DNA from 4 places in the Desulfurispora sp. genome. Region 2 is predicted to be linked to each of the others. Evidence: riboswitches for the same ligand, from Rfam matches in the RefSeq annotation. Region 2 holds a riboswitch; each other region holds the start of a gene.
The links. A riboswitch is a leader RNA that binds a small molecule or an ion and turns the genes downstream of it on or off. The one in region 2 is predicted to bind cobalamin.
Positions count from the first base shown of each region.

Region 1 (7,308 bases), on a different contig from region 2:
TACTTTTTTCTGTTCGTTGGGCAAATTGCGCAATTTAGCCCAGGCCGCCGCCCTTTCTGCCAGTCGCTGGACGCGGTCGGGCAGGGCTACTTTGCGGGTAATTGTGGCGCCCGTGGCCGGGTCGGTCTGCAGTGTCACTGTGCCGCCCAGCAGTACCGGTTCAATGCGCCCTTCTAGTTCGGGCAGGGCTATTTGCCAGTAAACTTCCCGGATGGCGCCGGCCGGGTCGTTCTGCCACTTTTCCAGGTCACTGGTGTAGATGGGGGTAAGCACTGGTAGGTCCATTTCCTGGAAAAGTTGCAGGGTTTTGGTATCGCCATTCTTGCTCCGGTCGAACTGGAAGCCCAGCTGGCAGATGAACACATCAATGCCTGCCTGGATTTCTCCATTTCCTAGCTTGTCCCAGAAAAAGAACTGGCGCACTGCGGTGTGGCGTTTGTCGGAGGGGGCGTACAGCAGCAAGACGTTCAGCCCTTTTTCTTCCAGAGCTCGCAGCGACTCCACCAGAATTTGCTGGTCATTGTTTTTAAAATAGGTGTCGTAGCTGAGAATGCCGATCCAGGGGGCATCGGTCCTGTAGCCTTCCCGGCAGGTGTACCATTGGAAGTAAGCAGGCAGGTCGAAAAACAGGCCGTTGCTGTTGTAAACACTGTTGTAGACGCTTTCATATACGCCTTCCTGTACGGTACCGGGCGCTTCGTAATAAGGACTGCTGGCGTCGGCAGCCGGGTGGTAGAGGAAGGATTTGTCCAGCTTGATAGGCGTGAGGTCGGCGCTGGTGGTGATGTGTCCGAAGGTGCTGCCCAGGTAGAGCAGCAGTTTTTCCCAGTTGCTGATGCCGCTTTGTACAATGTAGGTATTCAAGTTCTGCCAGACGGTATTATCCTGGTTGATTTGCAGGGGTAGGCCCTGTACCAGTCCGGTAAGCAAACCGCCGGTGTTCCAGGTACCGTCACTGTTTTTCTCCCCGCTGCGCTGCAGTAAAATAGTGGGCGGAGGGGAATTTTGCCATTTTTCTTGCCAGCATTGCTGGAAAAGTTCGCGCAGGGGGGCTTCCCGGTTGGTGCCCAGCATTTCCAGCAGGATAATATCGGCCTGTAAAAAGGTTTCCTTAATGGCTTGCCGGCCGCTGCTGCTTTCCAGGTCATTGGGGCTGAATACGCGCAGCCGGAGCGGATAGGGTGCGGCGGCCTGATCGGTCAGATTATGATAGGCCTGCACTAAAGGAGATACCAGCGAATTGGTGCCGGTGATGATCACCAGCGAGGTAGACTGCCCCGGCGCACTGCTTTGTTCTTCAGCTGGCAGGGCGGACGGGCCGGTTACCAGCAAAATTCCCAGCAGCAGGTAAATAGTGAGCAGGCGTACTATAAGCCGGGGCCGGGGGTTGGTGGGCAGCAGGGGTTTATTAAACGGCCGGTCTTTGGATAAAGCGGACAAGTTCTTCCCTCCTGAATTTTATGGAGATTCGCTTTGAATCAGGATTAATTTGCCGGTGCGGGGGTCTTTGTAAACAGTGCCCATTTCCTGGTAGCCGCTGCCCCCCTGGCTTTGCCAGCCGGGCAGATCTTTAATTTCCTGGCCCCGGGTGGCATCAATGACCCGCACTCTGGGGGCAGTGCCGCTCTGGCTTAAGGGCTGGATTTGCCAGACCGAGACCAGTGCGACTATTAGCCCTACGCTGAAGACAAACATCACATCGGCCAGATTGGCCAGGCTGCTTAAAGGGTTAAATTCTTCTTCCGCTTGTTGCCAGCTTTTTGATTTCGGGCGCAACATTTTCTTTCACCTCGATAGCGGTTTCCAGTAAGGCTTCTAAAATGGCCAGGTCGTGGCCATACCAGCGGCGGCGCACCTTGGCAATGCAAAAGGCGATGCCGCCGGCAAAAATGCCCACTATAGTTGCATCAAAAGAAACAATCAGATAACTGGCCAGCTGGCTGAAGTCACCTTTGCCCAGTCCTACCAGGCCCGGGCCCAGGGGGATCAGGGTGCCCATCAGGCCCATCAAGGGCCCCATTTTGGCGATCAGCTCGGTTTTTTCACAGCGCCGGGCCAGCAAATTTTCCTGTTCTTCCAGCAGGGTTCTGGCCAGCGGTCGCTGGCCGGCGAGATCCGGGCCGGCCAAGTCGTTGTAGCGGGCCAGGGGTTGCGCCAGTGTGGGCGGTAGTTGATCTAGCGGCAGTACGGCAATTTGCCCCTGGGCCTGGCGCAGCTGGCTGAGCAGAGCTGCTGCGTCCAGCTGACCGGACTTGCGCCGCTGACCCAGCTCGCCCAGCAAAGTGCCGGCTTCCAGCAGGGCCTGCAGCACAAAGTAGAGCAAGATGGCCAGACAGGGTATGAGCAGACTCTGGCCAATGACATGCAAAAACCGGGTGAGATGTTCGGTACCGGCAACGGTCATGGATTCACCTCATTTGGCACTGTGGAATGTTTCCGGGACTTCCAGCGGTGTTTTTCTCCCAGGTAGCCCAGGAGCAGTATAATTAGACTGGCACCCGCTACGGCCACCAGCTGGTCGGGCGGGGCGATTTCCAGGGGCTGAAAGGGCATATGCATGGCGGCCACCAGATTGGGAATGGCAAAGACGCAAAACAGGGTGAAGGAGCCCAGGGCCAGCAATAGAAATTGCAAGGCACTTTCCAGATCAATCTGCCATTTTTGCAGCAGCTTTTGAGAAAGCCAGCTGCTGCTAAGAGTGACCAGCAAATAGAACAGGGCGGTGCCTGTGGCCAGCCCGGGAGCGGACACTTGCAGACGGGTCGACAGCAGGGTGCTGGAAACAGCCAGGGCTAGCACGCAAAGCGGGCAGGGCAGCAGGGCGGGCCAGATCTGCCGGCCAGCCGGGGTGCGGCTGGCTGCTGCCAGGTAGAGCAATAAAACCCCGCTAAGGGTGGCTATGTGGAAAGTATATTTGTCTACCAGTGCGGCCAGTTGCTGGTGACATTGCTCTGCACTCAGGGCAGCCAGTAAAAGAATGAGCGCCAGAGATCCGGCCATGGGCCAACGCTGGCGCCGACCCAGAGGTACTGTGCCCAGCAGTAGGCCGCTTTTCAGGGCCAGCAGTAAAGTGGCAGGTAGCAAGGCGAGCAGGGCAAGCAGCAAACAGGTGCACCTCCGCAATTAATTTAACTAACCCGGATGAAGCAGGAAAGCATCAAATTCGCCTTGTCCGGGTAGCCCGTGCCTTTCGCAAGGCGAAGAAAGGGGTAGTTCACTAAATGGGGAAAACATAAAACCCTCCGCGCCTTTGGGTCAGGAGCTGGAGGGTTGTGGTCCGGCCCGGGTGAAGCGGGCAGTGCCAGGCAGCAAAAATAACACCTCCCTGTTCCGCGCAGGCTGTGCGGTGTTTGAGCGAACAGGCAGGTCTCCTGGCTTCGGATCACTGGAGGCTGACGCCTTCCCGGCCTGATGGGCCAGTGGCTTTGTGCCAGCTCCTCCCCGTCACAGTGGCGGGACCGCGCCGGATTTGCACCGGCTTCCCTTTTCACCCTGGCGCAGGCCGGTTGGGTCTGCGCCAGGGCACCTGTTCGCGGTATGCGTATGGGGTTGTTGGTGGGGCGCGGGGCCCCCGTTGGGCAAGGGAGAGGAAAATTTATCCTCAGGATACTTATAGTAAGCTACCATATGTCTGCAGAAAAAGTCAATGAGCAACCAGCTTTGTAGGGGCAATTGGCGCTGCTTTTTTTTCTTTTTTTCTTGCAATTTTATCATAATTCTGTATCCGCAAATTGTGTGGCAATGTTAATAATAGTAAGTATTGCCTTTAAGTAGCACAAGGAGGATTTTGCTCCCCGCTCCGATTTCATAATTTTTCACATTTCCTCTGAATTTCTGCCACAATCCCGGTTTAGAGTAAGAGCAGGCCAGGGACAACACCAAAATTTACGAGGGAGGAATGTGAAATGTCCAACTGGAAGACCAAGACTGTGGTTGCGGCGCTGGCTCTGTCCATCATGGTGCCCGGTGTGGCCATGGCTACATCTACCAGCAACGCCGGCGGTGCTGGTCTGGCGGGTAAAATAGCCGGTATGGCCTTTCCGGGCCGCCATTTCAAGGGGGATCCGGCCAAACAGCAGGAAATGCAGCAAAAGCTGCTGGAACTGGTGCAGAAGTATACTCCCGAATCTTTAAGTGAATGGCAGGAGGCTCTGGCTGAACAGGAGAAACTGCGCCAGTCCCTGCCCTCAAAAGAGCCCCGGTGGATGTCTCAACTGACTGATGGGCAAAAAGCCCAGCTGAAAGAGGTCATGGACAGGGTGCGGGATGGCCAGCTGACCCGGGAGCAGGCCAGAGAAGAGCTGGCCAAACTGGGCCTGGACAAATACCTGCCGGAGCAGCCGGGTGGTCCCAGAGGTGATGGCGCCGGGCACAATCTGCTGGGCCAGCTGATGAAGGCAGCCAGCAGCAGTGATGAGGCCAAAATAAAGGAATTGCTGCCCCAGGCCCTGCAAATGCTCAAAGAGCGCAACCAGCTGATGCAGGAAAAGATCAATAACAGCAGCACATCAGCAGGTAATAACTAGAGATTAAATGGATTTACCGTAATGCTGCCCCGGTTGGTGGCTTGCATATACCCCTTCTTCAGGCAACCGGCATCCGCTTTGGGTTACGGTTGCCTGGCTGTTGTTAAATGTTATATTATGGGTATAAGAGAAAATAAGTTTAGTAGCGGTGGGTTTCGTGAAAGAATTACTGGGTTGGATGGGAATTTTCTTGCTTTTAGGCACTTGTCTGCCCTTTTTATTACGCCGTTTGCCGGTCCTTTCTTCTGTGGCCGGCTCTTTACGGCATACCCTGGTCCGCATCCATCACCGCATTGCTCTTGGCGGGCTGGTTATTTTGGCCTGGCATGGACTATTGATGTTGTCTGGTGGGTGGGGCTGGCTGACCCACCGTGGTGCAGCGATCTATTCGGGTGTGCTGGCCTGGATGGTGACGCTGCTGGTGGTGCTGCTTGCTGTGTACCGGCAAAATAAGGCTATACCACTGCGTTTGCACTGCTGGTTAGCGGGTCTGCTGGTGCTGCTGGTACTGATGCATTTATAGTGACATTCACAATGCTTTGTGCAGGTTGGTTAACCGGGATGGTAATTGGCGGGACAGCAAACTGCTCAAACAGCAGGAATATTCCTGTGCTGGCCGGGGGGGTAACAATTTGTACCGCATATTCCTGGTGGAGGACGAGCCCGATTTGAACCGGATATTAACTACCTACCTGGAAAAGGAAGGCTGGCAGGTGCACAGCTTTTTGGATGGCGAAAGCGCCCTGGCGGCTGCGGGCGAGCAGCCGCACCTGTGGATTTTGGACATTATGCTGCCTGGCATGGATGGCTACCAGCTGCTGCGGCAGATCAAGGCCCGGGATCAGCATGTGCCGGTGATCTATATTTCGGCCCGCGATGCCGACATTGACCGCATCGTAGGACTGGAGATGGGTAGTGACGACTATCTGGCCAAGCCATTTTTGCCCCGGGAACTGGTGGTGCGGGCCCAGCGCGTGCTGGAAAGGGTCTATGCCCGGGAGGTGGCCGGGGTGGCTTTGATCCCTCTCTCTCCTTATGTGCTGGACGAGGCCCGGCGGGAGGTGCGCCTGGGGGACGAGGTCATGGACCTGACCAGCAAGGAATATGACCTGGCCCTTTTCTTTGCCCGGCACCGCGGGATGGCTCTTTCCCGGGAGCAGATTATCAGCCATGTTTGGGGTGAGGATTATGTGGGCAGCGATCGCTCGGTGGACGATCTGGTGCGCCGCCTGCGCAAAAAGCTGCCCGAACTGCGCATTGAGACCATTTATGGTTTTGGTTACCGGATGACGGTACGCTAAAGGGCCATGGAGCGTTGCAGTGGGCTGATGCCGGAAGGCGGTGCGGCGTACCGGGCCAGAATCTGCTTGATGTGCCCGCTGCAGCAGGGACAGGGCCGGCAGCCGGGCGATGGTTGGGAATGAATTGGGGACCTGCGCGGAGAGGGTACGAGCGGCTGTCTTTGAAGAAGGGTGGGAGTAGTTTGCCCAGGTTGTGGCTCAGTGGGGGATTCCCGCTCTGGCGGTCCCTTTCCCTGCAGTGGAAAATCTGGCTGGCCATTTCCTCGGTCAGTCTTTTTCTGTATATTGCCGCGCTATTTTTGATGCCGGCCATGGTCAGGGGCTTTTTCAGCGCGCTGCTGCTCCAGCCCCACCCGCCGCCGCCCCGGGTACCGGCGACCGAGTCCCTGCCGCCCTATGCCAGCATTCAGGGTCTGCGCCTGCGGGGCTTTACCCTGCTGGATGACGGCACCACTTTGCCGCCCGGGGCGCAGGAGGCCCTGCCGGCGCGTTTGCTGGAGGAAATTAAGCAGCATGCTGTGGCGCAAAGCGCCCCGTACCAGCTTTACCAGAGCCGGTCCGGTCTGGACGACCGTCAGGCCATCCGCTATGCCGTGCGCCGGGAGGTAGTTTACGGGCGAACCATTTACCAGATCTCCTTCTTGCGCCGGGCCGAGGAGGAGCAGCTGGTGAGCACTCTTTTGCTCAACTTCATGCTCTACGCAGGCATTGCTCTGGTGGTGAGCTGGTTTGTTTCACTGCTCATCGTCCGCCATCTCACCCGGCCGCTGGTGCAGATGGAAAGCCACGTGCGGCGCATCGCCGGGCGGGACTGGCATGAACCGCTTAAATTGGAGCGGGGTGACGAGATTGGGCGCCTGGCCGCTTCAATTGAAGCTATGCGCCGCCAGCTGGTGAAGCAGGATGCCGCCCAGCAATCCATGCTGCAAAACATTTCTCATGAGCTGAAAACGCCGGTCATGATCATCCGCAGTTATGTCCAGGCTATCTCCGACGGCATTTTCCCCCGGGGTGATCTGGCCGGCAGCCTGCAGGTAATCGATCAGGAAGGCCGGCGGCTGGAAAAACTGGTGGGCCAGCTTTTATATTTGACCAGGCTGGACTACCTGGCGGGAGCAGGCGCCGCCCGGGTGGTGGAACAGGTTGAGTTAAGCCGGATAGTGGAAGAAGTACAGAACCACTATCGCCTGCAGCGGCCGGAGATAAGCTGGCTGATCAACCTGGCTCCCCTGCATGTGCCCGGTGACCCCGACGCGCTGCGCGTGCTGGTGGAGAACCTGCTGGACAATCACCTGCGCCATGCCGCCACCCGGCTGGAGGTGCAGCTGGATAGGGGTCCTGCTCCGGCGGGGATGGAGGAGTGGTCCGGCCCTGCGGCCAGGGACTCCAGGGACGGGCTGGCGGATGGCGGCAGTATGGGCCCGGCTGGCACTTCATCCGGGACCGCTTGCTCTGATGCTGAACAGCGCGGAAAACTTTGG
Region 1 covers NZ_JBRAJI010000037.1:18,661-25,968, forward strand. The annotation lists gene ACUVTU_RS10140 (cobaltochelatase subunit CobN) at 1-1,440, opposite strand, end outside; gene ACUVTU_RS10145 (DUF2149 domain-containing protein) at 1,459-1,779, opposite strand; gene ACUVTU_RS10150 (MotA/TolQ/ExbB proton channel family protein) at 1,730-2,404, opposite strand; gene ACUVTU_RS10155 (DUF2162 family putative transporter) at 2,401-3,105, opposite strand; cobalamin riboswitch at 3,345-3,545, opposite strand; gene ACUVTU_RS10160 (hypothetical protein) at 3,906-4,526, shown strand; gene ACUVTU_RS10165 (hypothetical protein) at 4,684-5,049, shown strand; gene ACUVTU_RS10170 (response regulator transcription factor) at 5,159-5,827, shown strand; gene ACUVTU_RS10175 (sensor histidine kinase) at 6,010-7,308, shown strand, end outside.
Region 1: another riboswitch for cobalamin. It lies ahead of ACUVTU_RS10155 (DUF2162 family putative transporter); the one in region 2 lies ahead of thiC (phosphomethylpyrimidine synthase ThiC).

Region 2 (7,308 bases):
GCGCATCAAGGATCCCGATTTAAAGGTGAACATTTATAAAGTCGGCCAGCGCACTCAGACCGATGTGGCCCTGTTCTACGTGCGCGATTTGACCCCGCCGGCATACCTGCAGGAAATTGAAAAACGCCTGCAAACAATCCAGATTGACGGCGTGCTGGACACCGGTTACCTGGAGCAGATGATTGCCGACCATCCCAATGCGGTATTTCCTCAGGCCCTAACGGTGGAACGGCCCGACCGGATGGTAGCCAACCTGCTGGAAGGGCGGGCCGCCCTGATGGTGGATGGCAGCCCCTTCGCCCTGATCCTGCCAGTATCCTTTTGGCAGCTTTTTCAAAGCCCCGACGACTACTACCAGCGCTGGATCATGTCCAGTTTCATCCGCCTGCTGCGCTTGCTGGCCGTGCTGGTGGCCCTGCTGCTGCCGGCTACCTATATCTCTGTGGTTTACTTCCATTACGAACTGATTCCCCAGGGCCTGATCATCGCCATCGCCCAGGACCGTTCCCGCCTGCCCTACGGCCCGCTGGTGGAGGTTTTATTCATGGAGCTGACCCTGGAAGTGCTCCGGGAAACCGGTCTGCGCATCCCGGGCACACTGGGCCCTACCATCTCCATCGTGGGCGGCCTGGTCATCGGCGATGCGGCAGTCAAAGCCGATCTGGTCAGCCCGATTATGGTCATTGTAGTGGCCCTGACCGCGCTTTCTTCTTTGACCATTCCTTCTTTTGATACCGCTTACGGTATCCGGCTGCTGCGCTTTGTCTTCAGTATCCTGGCCGCCCTGCTGGGGGGATTTGGCATGGCGGTGGGAGTATATATGCTGACCATATACCTGTCCAGCATGCGCAGCCTGACCGTACCCTTCTGGGCACCGGTCATGCCGCTGTTTTATAGCGACATCCGGGATACCTTTATCCGGGCCCCCTGGCGCCTGCTTTCCCGCCGTCCCGACTATTTGCGGCCCCTGGACGCCATCCGGCAAAGAGTTTCCCGGCAGGAGCGCCCATCCCGCTGAAACTTTTTGAGGTGATCTATGGCCGACAAAAAAGCGCACCCCGGCGGACAGCACAATAGTATTACCATCACCCAGCTGGCCCTGACCATCACGGCCGTACAGATTGGCACCGGCATAGCCATCCTGCCGCGCCAGCTGGCCAAAGCGGCCGGGCACGACGGATGGATCAGCGCCCTGCTGGGGGGCTTGCTGTTCATCCTGCTGGGCCTGTTCATGCTGGGCCTGGCCACCCGCTTTCCCAGTCAGGATCTATACACCTATCTGCCTCGCATACTGGGTAAACCACTCAGCGTACTGATTATTGTTTTTCTGATTGTCAGTTGCCTGGGAGCACTGGCGGTAGGAACCCGGTCTTATGTCGATGTGGTGCAGCTCTGGTCGCTGCCCCGCACCCCCCGCTGGGTGCTGGCCACCCTGACCCTCCTGCCCGGACTGTATCTGGCCTGGTGTGGACTGCAGGCCATTACCAGGCTGGCCGAACTGTTCGGGTTTTTACTGGTTCTGGCCACATTTATGGTTATTTCCCCCTGGTCGGAGATCAACTGGGGCAACCTGTTGCCCGTGGGGGATGCCGGCTGGAAAAATATTGCCCTGGCTGTTATGCAAACCAAATACGCCTACGACGGCATTATCATTTTCCTGCTCCTGTTTCCCCTGCTCAAACCGCAGGACAGGCCCCGGGCCGGCCGGGCCCTGGCCGCCGGCATCACTATCACCACCGCGGTCTATACTTTAATGAGCATCATTACCACGGGAGTTTTTTCCACCGCAGCCCTACAGAGCGAGCTCTATCCGGTGATGACCCTGATCTCCCTCACCAAACTGGAAATAGTGCAGCGGATCGAGATAATTTTTATGTACATGAATATGATCACTATCATCACCACCCAGGGCCCCTTTGCTTACCTGATCACGGCCGGCCTGCAGAAGCTGACCGGCCTGGACCGAAAAATATTGCTCCTGCCTGTAGGCCTGCTCACCGTGTACCTGACCGCCTATCCGCTGGATCTTTTTGTCTTCGATACCTACAGCGAGTATATAGCCTGGGCCGTATTCCTGTTAGAAGCGGCCATCATCCCCCTGATCTGGCTCATTGCCCTGGTGCGCAGGCAAAGGGAGCAGTAACCAGACCTGTTTAGCCGGCCAGAAATGCCGCCGCTGTGGTACACAGGCAATTTTCCCCGCACACCGGACAGGGCTCGGGGCGTTGCTGCTCCAGAGCGGCGGCCAGGCGGTGGGGGTCCAGGGCCAGGTCAGCCCAGCGCTGCCAGTCCCCCCGCCGGGCGGCCTGCCCCATTTCCCGGCTCTGCTGCCAGGCCAGGCGGTTGCCCCGGGCCAGATCGGCGGCATGGGCGGCCAGACGGGCGGCCATCACCCCGGTGTAAACATCATCCTCGGTGGGCAGACCCAGATGTTCGGCCGGAGTAACATAGCAGAGGAAGTCGGCTCCGCTCTGTCCGGCCAGGGCCGCCCCGATGGCGGCGCTGATGTGGTCGTAGCCGGGAGCAATGTCGGTGGACAGGGTACCCAGAATATAATAGGGTGCCTGCTGACAGAGGCGCTTTTGCAACAGCATGGTGGCCGGGACGTGGTGCAGCGGCACATGGCCGGGACCTTCCACCATCACCTGCACCCCGGCGGCCCGGGCCCGGGCCACCAGCTGCCCGGCCACCATCAGCCCCTGGAGCTGGGCGGCGTCCAGCGAGTCGGCCGTGCAGCCGGGGCGGATGGCATCGCCCACACTCAAAGTGACATCATATTCCCGCAATATCTCCAGCAGGCGATCGAACTGCTCATAAAGCGGATTCTCCTGCTGGTTGTGCAGCATCCAGCCGGTCATAAAGGCCCCGCCCCGGCTGACAATATCGTTAATGCGGCCGGTTTCCTGCAATCGCTTTAATACATCAAAATTCAGGGCACTGTGTATGGCCATGAAGTCCATACCCTCGGCGGCCTGTTTTTCAATGACGGAAAATATGTCTTCGGCAGTCATGGCCACCACCGAACCGCGCTGTTCTATGGCCATCACTGCTGCCTGGTAGAGCGGCACGCTGCCTACGGGTACTCCGGCCGTGGCCAGGGTGAGCCGGCGCATGCCGTCAATGTCGCCCCCGGTGCTCAAATCCATAAAGGCATCGGCACCGGCCCGCAGGGCGGCGCGGATTTTCCTTTCCTCCAGGGCCGGATCGTCCCGGTCGCTGGAAGTGCCGATGAGGGCATTGACCTTAACCCGCAGCCCTTCGCCAATGCCACAGACTTTTTCCAGCCGGCGGTTTTTGTTTTTGGGTATGACTACGGTGCCCCGGGCCACTCTGTCCCGTACCACTTCCGGGGCGATGTTTTCCGCTCCGGCCACGGCCAGCATTTCGGGGGTAATTTCGCCGGCCCGGGCTTTTAATAACTGGGTCATGCAGCATCACCTTCCGGTAAATATTTTTATGCTTCCGGCAATAGTTAACAGGAATGTACCGGTTTATCCAGATACTGCGCGATCACCTGCATGGCGCAGTATTTACCGCACATGGCACAGGCGGCCGAAGCGGCACTGGTTTTCTGCCGCTGCTGGCGGGCCCGCCGGGGGTCAATGGCCAGGGCCATTTGTTTTTCCCAGTCCAGATTTTTGCGGGCCCGGGAAAGTTCATTATCCCACTCGGCAGCACCGGGCAGCCCCCGGGCCAGATCGGCAGCGTGGGCGGCAATGCGGGCGGCGATTACCCCTTCGTGCACCTGCCCGGCATCGGGCAAACCGGTGTGTTCGGCTTCTGTCACATAGCACAGGAATTCGGCGCCGGCCAGAGCGCTGAGCGCCCCGCCAATGGCCGCGCTGATGTGGTCGTAGCCGGGGGAGATGTCGGTGACCACCGGACCGAAGACAAAATAGGGAGCGCCCTGGCACAGGCTTTTCTGCAGGGTAACCGTGGCCGACAGGTGGTGCAGGGGAACGTGCCCCGGCCCTTTGACCATGATCTGCACCCCGGCCTGGCGGGCCCGTCTGACCAGCTCACCCAGCACAATCAGCTCCTGCACCTGTGGTGCATCCAGCGAGTCCTCCAGACAGCCCGGCCGAAAGGCATCGGCCAGAGCAAGCACCGTGTCATAGCGCCGGCAGATGTCCAGCAGGCGGTCAAACTGCTCATAGAGAGGGTTTTCCCGCTGGTTGTGCACCATCCAACCAATCAGATGGCTGCCACCAAAACTGACCAGCATCTCCTGCCGCCCGGCGCGGCGGGCCCGCTCCAGCACCGGCCAGGTCACTCCGGCATGCACGGCCAGAAAGTCCACCCCCTCCCGGGCCTGCTGTTCAATCACCGCAAAAAGATCTTCCACAGTCATGGACGAAGGGTGGCCATATTTCTCCCGGGCCACGGCCAGCGCCTGATAAAGGGGCAGTGTGCCCAGAGGCAGCCCGGCTTCGTCCAGAATTTTCCGGCGCAGAACATCAATGGGACCGCTGACACTGAGGTCCATCAGGGTATCGGTGCCGGCTCCCAGAGCGGCCTGCACCTTTTCCCACTCCGCGTCCGGGTGGACCGAGCGACCATACATGCCCACACTGGCGCTCACTTTAGTGCGCAGCAGGCGCCCGATCCCCACCGGCCGGCAGCGGGGACGCCGCTGACCGGCCAGCACCACCGCCCGGCCCTCCGCTACTTCTTCCAGCAATTGTTCCTCGGAAACATTTTCCTGACGGGCCACCTGCCTGAGGGCCGCTGTTGCTTCGCCCTGCCGGGCCAGTTCCAAAATTGTGGTCATAATCAAACCTCCCCTGAAGATGTAAAAAAGCCCACAACTCTTTCAACAAGAGCTGTGGACTTTACCATCATCGCACAGTAAACCTGTAGCCCTGCCGCGTGGCTACCAGCGAGCATCCGGCAGGCAGGTCTCCTGGCTCACGGGTCATCATCCCGGCTCACCTTCCCGGCCTGACGGCCAGTGGTGCTCGAACCGGACTCACCGCATACAGTGGCGGGACCGCGCCGTTTCAAACCCTGCGCAAAGCACCTGGGCAGCGGGTTTGCCGGTCTTCCCTATTCTCCTTGCCCCGGGACTCTCCCGGCCCCGGGCAAAGCACCTGCCGGACATATGCAGTTTTACAGCAATCTCGAAACCTGAACCGACGGGAAATAATACCACCCGTAATAATGTGAGTGTATTCTCTGCTTCCGGCAATTTTCCTGCCAGCAGGCAACAATTTATTTTGGCATCAAATAAATCTTTTCACTACTCAGTTGATTATGATAAAATATTTCTGCTTACAAGCGCCGCTTGTATACAGAATATTGTTTTTCTTCTCAACTATTTTGCCAGTATATTTCAAGATGTGACATTTTATTTAAATCTACACCGTTGGGAAAAGAGGGGTTTAGAATGGCACAGGAACTGGAAAAAAGGATTAAAGAAACCGGTCTGAAAATTTACCAGCTCATTGAGGGAGATGCCCCGTCGGTTTTCAAAAAAGAATTCTGGTCGGGCAAAATAATGGACTGGTGTATGCGCAACGAAGCCTTCAAAGTGGAAATGTTCCGCTTTGTTGACGTTTTCCCCAGCCTGAGCTCGTCGGTTTCGGTAGCCAAACACATTCAAGAGTATTTCTGCCGCCCCGATCAAGACTTCCCCAGCAGCCTGCAGTGGGGTCTCAAGCTGGTCTCGCCCAATTCGCTGGTGGCCAAGGTGGCCACCAAGGCCATTTCAGAAAACATCACCGGCATGGCCCGGCAGTTTATTGTGGGGGAAGACGCCCGCGATGCGCTCTCCACATTGAAGAAGCTGCGCAAGGAAGGCTTTGCTTTCACCGTCGATCTGCTGGGGGAAGCGGTGGTTTCCGAAGCCGAGGCCGACGAGTTCTACCAGCGCTACATAGAACTTTTCGAAACCCTGGCCAGAGAGCAGAGCAAGTGGAAACCTCTGGGCAACAGCCCGGGCGATCTGGACTGGGGATTTTCGCCCAAAATCAATGTTTCCATCAAACCGTCAGCCATGTATTCCCAGATGAATGCCCGGGCCTTTGATTTCTCGGTGGAGGCCGCGCTGAAAAGGCTGCGCCCCCTCTTTCGCCAGGCCAAACAAATTGGCGCCGCGGTCCTGCTGGATATGGAGCATACCGGGCTGAAGAACCTCACCCTGGCCATGTTCAGGAAGCTGCTGGAGGAACCCGAATTCCAGGATTACGAGCATGCCGGCATAGTTATTCAGGCCTATCTGAAAGATAGCGAGCAGGATTTGCGCGATCTGATTGACTGGGCTAAAGCCCGCGGCCGGCGCATTACCATTCGCCTGGTCAAAGGAGCCTACTGGGATCAGGAGGTCATCCTGGCCCGGCAGCAGAACTGGGAAATCCCGGTGTTCACCAATAAATACGAAACCGATGCCAACTATGAAAAGCTGGCCCGCATCCTGCTGGAAAACCACCAGTATGTGTCTTTTGCCTGTGCTTCGCACAACATCAGAAGCATTGCCTATGTCTGGGAGGTAGCCAAAGAACTGAACGTACCCGACGGGCGGTTGGAATTCCAGGTGCTGTACGGCATGGCCGAGCCAGTACGCAACGCCCTGCGCAGAGTGGGGCTGCCCTTGCGCCTTTATGCGCCCATTGGTCAGATGCTGCCCGGTATGGCCTACCTGGTACGCCGGCTGCTGGAGAACACGGCCAACGAGTCCTTCCTGCGGCAGAGCTTTGCCGAAGGGACGGCCCGGGAACAGCTGCTGCGCAATCCTCTGGAACTGCTGGCCGAAAACCCCACCCCGCCGGAGAAAGTTTACAGCGCTCCCGAGTACGGCGACAAGGGCGCTTTTACCAATGAACCGGTCATCGACTGGACCATAGCCGAAAACCGGGAACGCTTTGCCCGGGCTCTGGAAAAAGTGGGCAAAGAGCTGGGCCGGAAAATCCCTCTGTACATTGGCGGACGGGAAGTGCTCACCGCCGAGGAAATCATTTCCACCAACCCCAACCAGTCCGACCAGGTAGTGGGCCGGGTGGCGGCAGCCACCCTCAAAGAGGCCCAGATGGCCGTGGAAGCAGCCAAGCAGGCCTTTCCGGCCTGGCGGGATACTTCGCCCCGCGAGCGGGCCGAAGTGCTTTTCCGGGCCGCCGGGGTGGCCCGCCGGCAGCGTATGGAACTGGCCGCGCTACAGGTCTACGAGGTGGGCAAGAACTGGAGCGAAGCCGATGCCGATGTTACCGAAGCCATTGACTTTCTGGAGTATTACGGGCGGGAAATGATCCGCCTGGCCCAACAGCGGCGCATGGGCCGGGCCCCCGGGGAAACCAGCCATCTATTCTACGAACC
Region 2 covers NZ_JBRAJI010000008.1:33,669-40,976, forward strand. The annotation lists gene ACUVTU_RS03485 (spore germination protein) at 1-1,018, shown strand, start outside; gene ACUVTU_RS03490 (GerAB/ArcD/ProY family transporter) at 1,037-2,143, shown strand; gene bzaB (B12 lower ligand biosynthesis ThiC-like protein BzaB) at 2,154-3,428, opposite strand; gene thiC (phosphomethylpyrimidine synthase ThiC) at 3,473-4,771, opposite strand; cobalamin riboswitch at 4,877-5,109, opposite strand; gene pruA (L-glutamate gamma-semialdehyde dehydrogenase) at 5,387-7,308, shown strand, end outside.

Region 3 (7,308 bases), on a different contig from region 2:
GAAAGAACCTATGTAATGATCAAGCCCGACGGGGTGCAGCGCGGGCTGGTGGGGGAAATTCTGGCTGCCTTTGAAAAAAAGGGCCTGAAGATGGTGGGGCTGAAAATGCTGCGCATTACTCCCGAACTGGCCGAGCGCCACTACGGTGAGCACAAGGGCAAACCCTTTTACGCCCCCCTGGTGGAGTACATCACCTCGGGGCCGGTGGTGGCCATGGTGCTGGAAGGCAAGGATGCCGTGCGCACCGTGCGGGAAATGATGGGGGCCACCGATCCCCTCAAGGCGGCGCCGGGCACCATCCGGGCCACTTACGGTATGGACATCGGCCGCAATGTCATCCACGGCTCGGACTCGCCCGCCAGTGCGGAGCGGGAGATTGGCATCTTTTTCCGTCCGGAGGAGCTGGTGGAATACAGCCGGACACTGGAATGCTGGATATATGAGTAGGCCAGAGAGCACCCTCTTTAGGGGGTGCCTTTGGCTTTTTCGGGAACTTGCAGCTCTTGCTGCAGTCACGGCCGGAGGTGGTTTTGGGGGGCTGGCAGCCGACCTGTTACTGTAAACATGTAAAGTGATAATTAATAAACATAATTTATAATAAAAATATTAAACCAAACAAAAATATTATCATTAGCAGGAATTCTCTGATGATTGCCGAAGTTAATTTAATATTTAGAAAGGGTGGTCAATTATGGCTGACCTTCAGCCGGGTATCAAGGGAAGCGCCAGTACATCCTGCACCGACCAGAATACCGCCATTGCCTACGGCAGCGGCAGCATCCGGGTTTTCGCCACCCCGGCCATGATCGGACTGATGGAGGAGGCGGCTCTCCAGTCGGTGCAGCCCTACCTGCCGCCCGGCCAGACCACGGTGGGAATAAAAGTGGATGTACAGCACCTGGCGGCCACACCGCCGGGTATGCAGGTCACCGCCACCTCGGAACTGGTGGAGGTGGACGGCCGGCGCCTGGTCTTCCGGGTGGAGGCGCGGGACGAGAAGGACCTGGTGGGCCAGGGGATCCATGAACGTTTCATCGTGCAGGTGGACAAGTTTTTAAGCCGGGCGGCGGCCAAACTGGGTTAGGCCGCGGCCGGGCCGGAATAATCCATATCACCATTTCTGGAAGGGAGAGGGAAAAGAGTATGCCCTACGATGCAACCAAGCTCAAGGACTATGAGATTGCCGAACTGGCGGAGAAGAACATGCCCACCCCCATGCAGTGGGCGGAGAAGCTGGGCCTGGACAAGGATGAGATCATCCCCTACGGCCGCATCTGCAAGCTGGATTTCATGAAGATCATCAAGCGGCTGGAAGGCCGTCCGGACGGCAAGTACATCAACGTTACCGCCATCACCCCCACTCCGCTGGGCGAAGGCAAAACCACCACCACCATGGGCCTGACCGAAGGTCTGGGCAAGCGGGGCATGAATGTGGGCGCAGCCATTCGCCAGCCATCCGGCGGCCCCACCTTCAACATCAAGGGCACCGCGGCCGGGGGCGGCAACGCGCTGGCCATCCCCATGACCGAGTTCTCTCTGGGCCTGACCGGCGACCTGAACGACATCGTCAACGCCCACAACCTGTGCATGGTGGCCCTGACCGCCCGCATGCAGCATGAGCGCAACTATGACGATGCCGAGCTGGCCAAGCGCAACCTGCGCCGCCTGGACATCGACCCCACCAACGTGCAGATGGGCTGGGTCATCGACTTCTGCGCTCAGGCCCTGCGCAACATCATCATTGGTATCGGCGGCAAGATGGACGGCTACATGATGCAGTCCAAGTTCGGCATTGCCGTGAGTTCCGAGCTGATGGCCATCCTGGCTGTGGCTACCGACCTCAAGGATCTGCGCCAGCGCATCGGCAAGATCATCGTGGCCTACGACAAAAAGGGCCGCCCGGTGACCGCCGAGGACCTGGAAGTGGCCGGCGCCATGACTGCCTTCATGCGCAACGCCATCAACCCCACCCTGATCAGCACGGCCGAATACCAGCCCGTCCTGGTGCACGCCGGTCCCTTCGCCAACATCGCCATCGGGCAGTCCTCCATCATCGCCGACCGCATTGGTCTGAAGATGTTCGACTACCACATCACCGAGAGCGGCTTTGCTGCCGACATCGGCTTTGAAAAGTTCTGGAACGTCAAGTGCCGCATGAGCGGGCTTACTCCCAACGTGTCCGTGGTCACCACCACCATCCGCGCCCTCAAGATGCACGGCGGTGGTCCCAAAGTAGTGCCGGGCCGTCCCCTGCCCGAAGAATACACCAAGGAAAACCTGGAGCTGCTGGAAAAGGGTATTCCCAACCTGCTGCACCACATCGGCATTGTGCGTAAAGCGGGCATCAACCCCGTGGTGTGCATCAACGCTTTCCACACCGACACCAAGGAAGAGATTGCCATGGTGCGCCGCTATGCCGAGCAGGCCGGCGCCCGCTGCGCCCTGTCCGAGCACTGGCTCAAGGGCGGCGAAGGTGCCTTGGAGCTGGCCGACGCGGTCATCGACGCCTGCAACGAAAAAGTGGACTTCAAGTTCCTCTATCCGCTGGAAATGCCGCTGCGCCAGCGCGTGGAAACCATCGCCCGCGAAGTCTACGGCGCCGACGGCGTGACCTGGACGCCGGAAGCCGAAGCCAAGGCCAAGATGTTCGAGGAAAATCCCGAATACAGAGACTTTGCCACTATGATGGTCAAGACCCACCTCTCCTTAAGTGCCGACCCCAACCTGAAGGGCGTGCCCAAGGGCTGGGTGCTGCCGGTGCGCGACGTGCTCATCTTTGCCGGCGCCAAGTTCCTCTGCCCCATGACCGGTACCATCAGCCTGATGCCCGGCACCAGCTCCGACCCGGCCTTCCGCCGTATCGACGTGGATGTGGAGACCGGCGCGGTGAAGGGTCTGTTCTAAAGACTGGCGTTAATAACCTGATCACCCCCTGGATACAGAAAAAAGCCCCCGGATTTTTGGCCGGGGGCTTTTATATGACCGGGTAGCGCCAAAGGGGTCATTTTGTCTGCTCAGGGCAGGATATAGGCAGTGAAATGTATGAAAAATGTGCGGGCGAGTGGGCGGGAACAATGGTGCATAAAGACGCTGTAAAGCCTAATAATTTATGTGTATGATTGTTTACATTGATGAACAGGCCGTAATGGTCTTATTGGGGCATTGAATGGACAAAAATATTATCCGGACGCAAGTAAAATTATTGACACGCGAAGGGCGGGCATCTATAATGTAGGTGTTTATGTGCATAGATAAAAACATAAGCAAAACAAATTTTTAGCTGAAACTTATAGCAGGAGGAGAAAAGCTCATGTCCAGACCGCCCAAGTGCCGCCGCGTGGAATACATTCCAGAACTGACCTTCTTTAAGCCGGCCGGGGTGCCCTTAAGCGCCCTTTCCGAGGTTACTGTGACCATTGAGGAAGTAGAGGCCATTCGCTTAAAAGACCTGCTGGGCCTGGAGCAGGAAGAATGCGCCGAAAAAATGGGCGTTTCCCGCCCCACCTACCACCGCATTCTCATTGCCGCCCGCAGCAAAATTGCCGATGCTTTGGTCAACGGCAAAGCCATCCGCATGGAAGGCGGCCACTTCCAGCTGGTGATGAAGCGCTTCAAATGCAGCCGCTGCCACCACGAGTGGGAAATTCCTTGCGGTCAGGGCCAGCGTTTTTCCGAAATGAAATGCCCCCAGTGTGCCGAGCGGGACATCTACCGCATCAACCTGGACGGTACGCCCTTCAACTGCCACCGCTGGCAGGACGGGCGGGAGAAGGAGTTGGAGTGAAATATTATTATAATTCTGTTCAAATACCCTCTGGACAGCCCGGCAAATAGGTGGTATGATGCTGGCAAGGGACGCTGGCCGGTGTGAGGCCGGTAGAGCGACTCTGGTTGTTTGGACAATTATATAGCTACCGCGCAGGTGCCCCGGCTTTGCCGGGGTGAAAAGGGAACCGGGTGCAAATCCCGGACGGTCCGGCCACTGTAAGTGGGGAGCCCTTTTAGCGCAGTCCACCGTCCCCAAGGGGCGGCAGTCACTGGGCGATGAGCCCGGCCAGTAATGGCGGGGTGCCCGGGAAGGCTGGAGCTAAAAGCGGTGTGGATCCACAAGTCAGGAGACCTGCCTGGGCGGAATGCAGTATCGCCTTCCGAGGAAAGGCCGGTGCTGGGCTGCTCGTTTACCTGGTTACTTACCGGGTAGCTTTCTAGGTGCAGACAAAGCCCCGCTTTCCTTTACGGGAAAGCGGGGCTTTAATTTTTAACCCCATCCTTATCATTCATCTCCTACCCTTATATTTCTCCTCTTGTTCACCGGCGGGACAGCCGTTCCGCCGGGACCATTCTTTTTTCCACTCCCCGGCCGGCGGGGTAAGCCGGTGGGTAAAAATAGATGAGTAATTTTGTGGGAGGTATGTGCAATGGGGCAGCTGGCGGGATTTAAGGGAGTGTTTAACCGCGCGGCCTGTAGCAGAGCAAGAGGGTGTACGGGGGCGGTATGGCCGGTTTTTCTGGCCCTGCTGCTGGTTCTGGCGGGTCTTTTCTCCCCGTCCAGGGCACCGGCCGCCCAGATTGGCGATCAGCAGCTCAAGAGCAAGGCGGTGGAGTTTATTCAGGGGCGTTTTGCCGCCGGTGAGGATCTGGACGGCTACACCGCCCATATTTTGCTGTTGGCCGGTGAGGAGCTGGGCGGCAGCAAATGGACGGCGGCGGCCAAACGCACGGCCGGTGACGCCAGTTTGCAAAACCGGCTGGTGGTGCTGGCCGGACTACTGGGCGACCGGGTTTCGCCGGTCAGTTATATCATGGGCACCCAGAACCCGGACGGCAGTTTCGGTCCCTACGCCAACCTTTATGGCACCAAAGCGGCCCTGCAGGCCCTGGCGGAAGCCCGAAAGAAAAACTGGCTGCCAGATGGGGAAAGCGGTGTGCTGGAGGGGGCTATCACCCGGGCGGTGGGCTACCTGCACAGTGAGTATCAGAAAAACAGCGGGCAGTACGCTGCCGCCGGGCAGTTTGACTATCGCTGTGTGCAGGCGCTGGCAGTAGCCGGAGAGGATCTTAAGGCGGACAAATGGCGGGCAAGCGCCGGCAGTTTGTACGACCAGGTGCTGAGCACGGCTGAGCAGGCTTATGGCAGCAGCGATAGCCTGGGAGCGGGGGAACTGGCCAAACACCTGCTGGCGGTGGTGGCGGTGGAGCCGCAGCATGATTTGGTCAACCAGTTGGCCGGGGCCATTCTGACTAAACAGCAAACGGTAAACGGGCAGGTTTATTTTGGTGACAGCATCTATGAAGATGTGCTGGTGCTGACCGCACTGGGCCAGGCCGGTAAACTATCCGGGCTGGATCAGCAGGCCGCCCTGGCCTATCTGAACCGCTACAAACACACCCATCAGAACTCCTGGGGGCAGGCAGCCGGGGTAGCCTGGGGCAGCTATGAGCCCGAGGAGGCCGATTTGACCGGCCAGGTGCTGACCGCCTTGAGCTACTTTTCCACCGCCGGCACGGCGGGCAGTGAGGTAGCCCGAGATATTGAGGCTGGTTTTATCTATCTGAAGGACATCCAGGATCGTGATACCGGGGCCATCCGGGTGCAGTATGACAGCACCTTTGCCAGCGCCGAGGTGTTGCTGGCCGCCCTGGCCAATAACCGCCCGGCGACCGAGCTGACAGTGAAATCGCGCAGCAAGACCCTGGCCGGGTGCCTGCAGGCGTTAAACCACTGGCCGGAGCAGAATGAGCTGAAAGAGCGGCTGGCCAGCCTGCTGGCCGGGCGGCAGATTAAGGAGGGTGCCGGGGCCGGTTCTTTTGAAAACAGCGTCTACAGCGACTTCTGGGTGCTGCTGGCCCTGGGCGAGACCGGACAGCTGGGCCAGATTGACCAGAGCGCCGCCCGCGCTTATGTCTTGAGCAAACAGGCGGCGGACGGCTCCTGGGGGGAAACCTTTGATCAATACTACCCCGACTTTCTTTCCACCGCCCAGGCCCTGCGGGTCCTGAAATATCTGCCCGGCTACCAGGAGGCGGCGGTGCAGCAGGCGGTACAAAAGGGACTGGCTTACTTGAAAGGCCTGCAGCAGGCCGATGGCGGCGTATATGCCACCCCTTTTGACGACCCGGCGGTGGACAACGCCGAGCTGCTGCTCACTTTAAAACACTTGGGTCAAGATGCCGCCCGCTGGAAGAACAGCGCCGGTAAAACCCCGCTGGATTACCTGCGGCAAAACAGCTATAACGCGGCCGACGGTACCTTCGGGGCTGCCCGTAACACCATGGATGCCACCTGGGTGCTGACCGCTGTGCTGGCTTGGCCGGACAGTGCGGGCAGCAGCGAAAGTGGCGGGGGTGGTAGCGGCGGCAGTGGCGGCGGGACGGTTACTGCTGCCGTCAAGGTGTACATTGCGGTGCAGGGCCGGGATGGAGAACTGCTTTTCCGCCCCGGGCTGGTGGAGGTGGAAGCCGGCGGCCGCTGGGGGCTGACCGCCCTGGGAGCGCTGGAAGCCACCGGCCTGAGCTTCACCCATCGCGATGGCTTTGTGACGGCCATTGCCGGGCAGGCCAACAGCGGTATGCAGGGCTGGATGTACAGTGTGAACGGCCAGGTGCCCATGGTGCTGGCCAGCCAGAAGGCGGTGCAGGCCAGGGATAAAGTGATTTGGTGGTACAGCAAGGATATGAACAATCCTGTGCCCACCTGGAATGAGCTGGAAAAACAAAACAATACCGGGAGCAGCGGCGGGGTCAGTAATGCAGCCAGTGCAGCCGTCAGCCCGAGCGGGTTAAAACTGCCGGCTGGAGAAAAGGCCCTCCAGGAACTGGGCAGTTTGACCGGCGGCGCGGCTTCCCTGGAGCAGGCGGGGCAGGCGGTGCGCCTGCTGGCCGCAGCGATAAGGCCGGCTTATCAAGATTTGCGGCGGCTGCAGAAGGAACTGGCCGGCCATCAGGCCGCCCTGGAGAAGGATCTGAAAAAGGGTGAAAATGCTCTCCTGAAGGATCAGGCCGGTGAGGCCGCCCTGCTGGTGCCCGAAGGGGCGCTGGCGGCAGCTGGCCGGGTGACCCTGCGCGAGGTGAGCAGCGGCCTGCCGGCAGAGGCCAAAAGCGCCCTGCCCTCCGGCTGGCGGGTGGTTTCTACCTGCTACAAGCTGGAACTGCCGGCGCTGACAACCGGAAAATCCCTGCAATTGATGCTGAAGTCCGCCTGGCCGGCATATTTAAAAGGAGAGAATCTGCAACCGGCCCTGTGGACGGCCGGACAAAAGTGGCTGACCCTGCCCGCCGTGCTGGACGAGGCCGGCCGGCAGGTACTGG
Region 3 covers NZ_JBRAJI010000025.1:18,863-26,170, forward strand. The annotation lists gene ndk (nucleoside-diphosphate kinase) at 1-447, shown strand, start outside; gene ACUVTU_RS08070 (thioesterase family protein) at 692-1,084, shown strand; gene ACUVTU_RS08075 (formate--tetrahydrofolate ligase) at 1,144-2,904, shown strand; gene ACUVTU_RS08080 (DUF134 domain-containing protein) at 3,311-3,784, shown strand; cobalamin riboswitch at 3,904-4,142, shown strand; gene ACUVTU_RS08085 (S-layer homology domain-containing protein) at 4,419-7,308, shown strand, end outside.
Region 3: another riboswitch for cobalamin. It lies ahead of ACUVTU_RS08085 (S-layer homology domain-containing protein); the one in region 2 lies ahead of thiC (phosphomethylpyrimidine synthase ThiC).

Region 4 (7,308 bases), on a different contig from region 2:
AGTCCAGTCCGGCCTGCCGGGCCAGGTGGAGCACTGTTTCCAAATAGGCCTTTTCGCCGGGGGCCGAGAACATCAAGCACATGGCGAACCGGTCGGCCAGAGAAAGTTTCTCCTGGACGCTGTCCTGCGGATGTTTGTCCTGGTCCCGAAAGGATTCACTGACCAGGTGGCGGCGGTTGGAGGTGGCGTAGATAACCAGATTCTCCGGTCGGCGGTGTACACTGCCTTCCAGCATGGCCTTGAGCTGTTTGTATTCGGTTTCCGGTTCTTCAAAAGACAGATCATCCAGAAAGACAATGAACTTGTAGGGCAGTTCGGCCAGCCGGTGCAGCAGAGAGCTGTACCGCGCCAGGTGGGTCCGGTCTATTTCCAGCAGGCGCAGCCGCTGCCGGCCGAACCGGTGGAGCAGGGATTTTACGGCGGAAGATTTTCCGGTGCCCCGGTCGCCGTACAGCAAAATATTGGCGGCCGGCAGGCCGGCGGTCAGCCGGGCGGTATTTTCCCGCAACGCCTCTCTTTCCTGCTGATAACCGTGCAGGGCGTCGGGAGACAGAATGTCGGGGTGGGTGACCGGTTCCAGGTCTTCCCGCCAGGTAAAGCAAAAATAGCGGCTGAAGATACCGCAGCCCAGGCTGCTGTGGAAGCTGGCCAGCGCGTGCAAAATGGCGGCCGGGTTTTCGGCAAATGCAGCGGCCAGGGCTTGCTTGTGCTCATAAAAGGCCTGCTGATCCGGGTAGCGGGGCGGGGTGGCTGCCGGGGCAGCATGCCAGATGTACTGCCAGTAACCCTCCAGGTCTGCCGGAAGCTGGCCAGGGTCGGGTTGCCAGTGGTACAGGGCCTGCAGGACGGCCAGCTCTCTTTCCAGCAGGGCGGCCAGCCTTTCGGGAACCAGGGGCTGCCCGGGGTTACTGCTGGCCGGGAGAGTGGCCATGCTGCGGCTGGCGGTATTTTCGTCCAGCATGATCAGGTCCAGCAGGTGGTTCTGCCACCAGCTGCATTCCGGCAGCCGGGGATGGCGGCATGGCTGGACCTGCTCCAGGAGCCGGGCCAAATGCTGGCAACTGCCGGCATCTTTTTGCAGCTGCCGCCAGCTGGCCAGAACCGGATCATCGAGCAGCCGGCGGTAGATCACCAGCCGGGATAAATTTTCGCCCGGGTCAAAGGGGGACATGTTGATCACCAGCCTGTCAATTGGTCTGCAGTGGCAATTTCCGCTATTTTCTGCAGCAGGAAAAAGCAACCTGAAGTAGAATTATGTAATAATAAATAGAAAAAGAAGTATTTTCAACAGATTAACCATAATGATTATACAATGAAAATTAACGGGAGGGAACCAGCCATGCAAAATGCACTGTCAATGGTGGCGGAATTGATGGCCCTTTCGGCCAGGACAGCGCCCAAATCTCTGGGGCAGGACTACGTGGAGATAAAAATTGTCAGCGGGGAAGATCTGCACAGGCTGGCCGACGCCATGGAGCAGTATGGTCGCCGGACCGGCAAGGTGAATTTCGACCGGGATGCGGCCGGGGTACGCCAGGCGGCAGCAGTACTGCTGCTGTCTTTGAAAGAAAACAAACCGCTGGGGTTGAACTGCGGAGCCTGCGGCTGTGACCGGTGTGACCAGCTGAGCGGTCGGGAAGGTCCGGAGTTTGTCGGGCCGCTTTGCGCCTGGCGGGTGATTGATCTGGGGATAGCCCTGGGTTCGGCGGTCAAGACTGCCAGTATGCTCAACGCGGACAACCGGGTGATGTACCGGGCCGGGGTGGTAGCCCGGCAAATGGGCCTGATCGGCGGGGCTATCGCCATCGGGGTGCCCATAGCGGGTTACAGCAAGAATATTTTCTTTGACCGGCCGGTCAAAAGTTAAGCTGATTACGGGCACAGGGAGGCACAACATCATTGATTGCAGCAGGAAAAGCGCTCTGGAAGAAGTCAGGAACGTGGCCCGGGGTTTTCTACCTGTTGATACTGGGACTGGTCCTTTATCTGGGACCGCTGGCTGGTGTGGCCCGGGCCCAGACCTACCCTGTACAGGAACATACCAGTCAAATAATCAGCCGGGGAGTGAATCAGGATACATACACCCTCAAGGCTGACGATGGCCAGATTATAGTCTACGTGCTGACCGTAGATCTGCTTGATCCCTACATTGATTTGCGGGTGTTGCTGGGTGCGGATGATACCTGGCAAAAGAACGATACCGTGCTCAATATGGCCCGGCGCAGCGGGGCGGTGGCCGCGGTAAATGCTGACTTTTTTCAAATGAAGGACAGCGGCCGGCCCATTGGCATGACGGTGCGGCAGGGGCAGTTGCTCAGCAGCCCGCCGCTGCGCCGGGACATGTATACCATCGCCATTGGGCAGGACAGGACTCCCTATATCGGCCTTTTTACTTTCAGCGGCCAGGTAACTGCTCCGGACGGCAGCAGTTATGCTCTGGCCGGCATCAACAAACCGGCCTATCTGCTGCCCGATGCCACCAGTTCGGACAGCAATGCCCTGCACATGTATACGGCGGCCTGGGGGGAAAAGAGCCGGGGCAGTAAATACGCGGCGCCTGAGCCCCCGCTGGTGGAAATGCTGGTGCGCAGCGGCAGGGTGGAACAGCTCTACAGCAACAGCGACCCCATGCCGCTGCCGGCAGATGGCTTGGTGCTGCGGGGGCAGGGACAGGCGGCGCGATTTCTGCTGGAAAAATTCCGTCCAGGGGACCCGGTGCAGCTTTCCTACCAGGTGCAGCCCGATATCGGCGCCGTCATGAGCGCCAGCGGTGGGCAGGCCCTGCTGCTGACCGAAGGGCACCTGCCCACCTACTTTTCCCAGGAGATTGTCGGTTACCACGCCCGCACCGCGGCCGGGTATGATGCCGAGCAGAGCAAGCTGTATCTGGTGGCCGTGGAGAACAGCAGCCGCAGCCGGGGCATGACCCAGAAAGAGCTGGCCGAGTTCATGCTGGGGCTGGGCGTGCACACCGCCATCAACCTGGACGGGGGAGGTTCCACCAGCCTGGTGGCCCGGCCGCTGGGCGACCAGAGCCCGGTGCTGCTCAACCTGCCGGAAAAGGGAGCCCAGCGGGCGGTGCCGGTGGCCCTTGGTGTATTTTCCACTGCCCCGCCCGGGGCGCTGCAGGGGTTGATCATTGCGGGACCCGAACGCATAGTACCCGGTCTGCCGGTGAAGTATACTGTCAAAGCCTACGATGAGTATTACAACCCCCTGCCGGTCATCCGGGACCAGGTGGACTGGCAGGCCGGGCCGGGCTGGGAACAGCTGGCAGCCGGTGAGTTCTTGCCCGGGGAGCCGGGGACGGTCACCCTGCAGGTTCAGTACCAGGGAGTAGTGGCGCAAAAACAGGTGCAGGTGTACAGGGATGAGCAACTGCAGCTGGTGGTGCAGCCGGCTTCCCTGAACCTGCTGCCCGGCCAGAAGGGGGAAATCAAGGTCAGCCTGCGCGATCCTTCCGGACAGCTCCATGAGGTGCCTGCGGCTTACTGGCAAATCACCACGAGCAGCGATCTGGTGGGTGTGCAGGGCAGCCTGGTTACAGCTGGAGAGCAGTCCGGGCAGGGAGAAATAAAGATAGGTTTTCGCAGCCAGAGGATAACTGTTCCGTTTACCATCAAGGCTCCCCTGCCTTTTACTGATCTGGAGGAAAAACACTGGGCCTATCCGGCAGTGTACAACCTGTACCAGTTGAAGGTGGTCAGCGGTGTGAGTGCAACACTCTTTCTGCCGGCGGAAAAAGTGACGCGGGCCCAGTTTGTGACCATGCTGGGCCGGGCTCTGGGCTGGGGACAGCAGAACCAGTCCGGCGGAAAAGGTGTCGCTTTGCCCTTTAAGGACCGGGCCGGGATACCGGACTGGGCGGCACCCTATGTGGCTTTTGCTGCCGGACAAAAATACCTGACCGGTTTTCCCGACGGTACGTTTCAGCCCGACCGCCTGCTCACCCGGGCCGAGATGGCAGCAGTGCTGAACCGGGTGCTCCAGCTGCCTGCCGCCAGCCCGGACGCCCCGGCATTTGCCGATCTGGCCGCCATTCCCGCCTGGGCGCGTCCGGCCATACTGGCCTGCGGCAGTGCCGGCTTGATCCGGGGTGATGCCGAGAACAAAGTGCACGCGCAGCAAAATGCCAGCCGGGCGGAAACCGCTGTGGTGATCAACCGTATTCTGCAAAAGGGCCTGGGCAAGGCGGCGGAGCAGGCGGAGCAGGGTGCTGCCGGCAGCAGTGGTCAGAACTCACCGGGGGGCGAGATGATTGGACCGCCAGCACCGTAAAATCCAGCATATCGAACAGGCGCTGGCTCAGCCGGAGGAAGCCGGTACCAGCGGGTTTCCGGACCTGCTGCTGGTGCACAATGCCCTGCCGGAAATAGAACCGGCCGATGTTGATCTCTCCTGCTCCTTTCTGGGTAAACGGCTGGACGCACCGCTTTTGATCAACGCCCTCACCGGCGGGCACGAAAAAACACTGCCCATCAACCGGGCCCTGGCCCGGCTGGCCGCTCGCCGCGGCCTGGCCATTGCGGTGGGTTCCCAGAAAGCCGCCCTGGAGGATCCGGCGGTTGTCCACACTTTTCGGGTGGTGCGGCAGGAAAACCCGTCCGGGGTGGTGCTGGCCAACCTGAGCGCCACCTGCCATCCCGGAGAGGCCCGCCAGGCGGTGGAAATGCTGGCGGCGGACGGTTTGCAGCTGCACCTGAACGCGGCCCAGGAACTGGCCATGGCCGAAGGGGAGACCAATTTCGGACGGGTGGCCGAGAATATCTTCCGGATTGCCCGGGAGGTGACCGTACCCGTAATCGTCAAAGAAGTGGGGTCGGGTCTTTCCCGGGATGTGGTGCGCCGCCTGTATGCCGGCGGTATCACCTGTTTTGATATTGCCGGGCGGGGTGGTACCAACTTCTTGCAAATTGAGCTGGCCCGGCGGGGTGCGCTGTGGCCCGAGCTGGGCGATTGGGGTATTCCCACGGCGGCGGCTCTGCTGGAGTGTCTGGACCTGCAACTGCCCGTGACCATCATTGCTTCGGGCGGGGTGCGCACTGGCCTGGATATGGTCAAGGCGCTGGTGGCCGGGGCCCGGCTGGTGGGCATGGCCCGTCCGCTGCTGCAGGCGGTTTACCATTCCGAGGAGTCCCTCTGCGCTTATGTTGATGATCTGCTCCTGGGCATGCGCCGGGTGATGTTTTTGCTCGGCGCCGCCCGGGTGGAACAACTGGCCCGTTTGCCGCTAGTGATTACCGGTGCCACCGCCGGATGGCTGGCGGCCCGAGGGGTGGATATCACCCGCTGGGGCAAAAAAGATCTACTGGCCGAGCAGGAAAAAACCGGTCTCTGTAGAAAGTAAAAAACAGCCTGATCATTATACAATATCTAACACCGGCAGGTGCTGTCCTTTCAGGACAGAGAATAGGGAACCGGGTGCAAATCCCGGACGGACCCGCCACTGTAACCGGGGAGCAAAGCGCCATTTACAGCCACTGGCCGTGCCGGGCCGGGAAGGCGGCGCGGCGCGTGGATCCGGAAGTCAGGAGACCTGCCTGCCGGTGTAATCCGCTGGATGATGGTAAAGTCCACGGCTAGCTGTAGCCGTGGACTGTTTATTTTTAACAGGGGAGGTAACTGCTATGTCATTGCTTCAGGAAACTATCAGCGCCATTGCCCCGCTGGATGCCGCGGCCATGGAAAAAGCCCGGCAGCGGGTGGACAGCCTGATTAAGCCGCCCGGTAGTCTGGGCCGCCTGGAGGAACTGGCGGTGCAGCTGGCCGGCATTACCGGCAGTCTGCGGCCGCCGGTGCAAAACAAAGTGATTGTGCTGATGGCCGGCGACCACGGTGTGGTGGAGGAAGGCGTGAGCATTGCCCCGCCCGAGGTCACCTACCAGATGCTGGGGGCGTTTGCCGGCGGGGTGGCGGGTGTCAGCGTCTTCAGCCAGGTGGTGGGAGCCAGGCTGGTCATTGTGGATGTGGGCGTCAAAGTGCCGGTGGATATTCCCGGTGTGTTATCATTAAAAGTAAAAAGCGGTACGGACAATATCGCCCGTGGTCCGGCCATGAGCCGGGAGGAAGCGGTGGCTGCCCTGGAGGTGGGCATCCGGGTAACCGGGGAGCAGGTGGCGGCCGGCGCCGATGTGCTGGCACTGGGTGACATGGGTATTGGTAACACCACGCCCAGCAGCGCCATTCTGGCCTGCCTGGCCGGACTTACGGCGGCGGAAGCCACCGGGCGGGGCACCTTTGTCAATGATGAAGTGCTGGCGCGCAAGATTGCCGCCGTGGACAGCGCGCTGCGCGTAAACCGGCCCGACCCGGCCGACGGCCTGGATGTGCTGGCCAGGGTGGGCGGACTGGAGATCGGCGGCCTGGCCGGAGTGGTGCTGGCGGCAGCGGCCCACCGCAAACCCGTGCTGGTGGACGGTTTTATCTCCACCGCCGCCGCCATGATTGCCGCCACCCTGGCCCCGGCCTGCCGGGACTATCTGATCCCGGCTCACCTCTCGGGAGAGCAGGGACACCGCCTGATGCTGGAACACCTGGGCTTAAAGCCGCTGCTGCAGCTGGATATGCGCCTGGGAGAGGGTACCGGGGCCGCCCTGGCCATGCCCCTGCTGGAAGCCGCCGTGGGGATGCTCACCCGCATGGCCAGCTTCCAGGATGCCGGCGTATCCGACGTGGACAGGGACAAAGCGGCCGAATTAAGCTGAGTTATTTGTAGCCCCGGATAAAGGCACTGGCCACGGCACCGTTTAAATCCCGCCTCTCGGCTTCGCTCAGGTTGGGCAGAATGCTGGCGGCTGCCGGGTCGGTGAAATCATAGGTGCGGGTGATCTGGATGGAGATGTCTTTAAATCCGGCCCGCACCATTTTTTCTCTGTATTCTTCCTGCAGCAGGGCGCCGGCCACACAGCCCGCCCAGGCCAGCAGATCCTGCTGCACCTGGAGAGGCAGGGGGCGGGTGAGCACAATATCGGACACCGCCAGCCGGCCGCCGGGCTTCAAAACCCGGTAGGCTTCGGCCAGCACCCGGTCTTTGTCGGCGGAAAGGTTGATCACACAGTTGGAGATAATCACGTCCACGCTGTTATCCGGCAGGGGGATGTCTTCAATGTAACCTTTCAAGAACTCCACATTGTCCACCCCGGCCCGCTGCTGGTTGGCCCGGGCGGTGGCCAGCATTTCATCAGTCATGTCCAGGCCATAGACCTTGCCGGTGGGACCTACCCGTCGGGCCGAGAGCAGCACGTCCAGGCCGGCGCCGCTGCCCAGATCCAGCACCACCTCGCCCGGCTGCAGGTCGGCCAGCAGGGT
Region 4 covers NZ_JBRAJI010000018.1:27,970-35,277, reverse strand. The annotation lists gene ACUVTU_RS06650 (ATP-binding protein) at 1-1,171, opposite strand, end outside; gene ACUVTU_RS06645 (ferredoxin domain-containing protein) at 1,340-1,867, shown strand; gene ACUVTU_RS06640 (S-layer homology domain-containing protein) at 1,900-4,278, shown strand; gene fni (type 2 isopentenyl-diphosphate Delta-isomerase) at 4,259-5,347, shown strand; cobalamin riboswitch at 5,368-5,558, shown strand; gene cobT (nicotinate-nucleotide--dimethylbenzimidazole phosphoribosyltransferase) at 5,628-6,704, shown strand; gene ACUVTU_RS06625 (arsenite methyltransferase) at 6,706-7,308, opposite strand, start outside.
Region 4: another riboswitch for cobalamin. It lies ahead of cobT (nicotinate-nucleotide--dimethylbenzimidazole phosphoribosyltransferase); the one in region 2 lies ahead of thiC (phosphomethylpyrimidine synthase ThiC).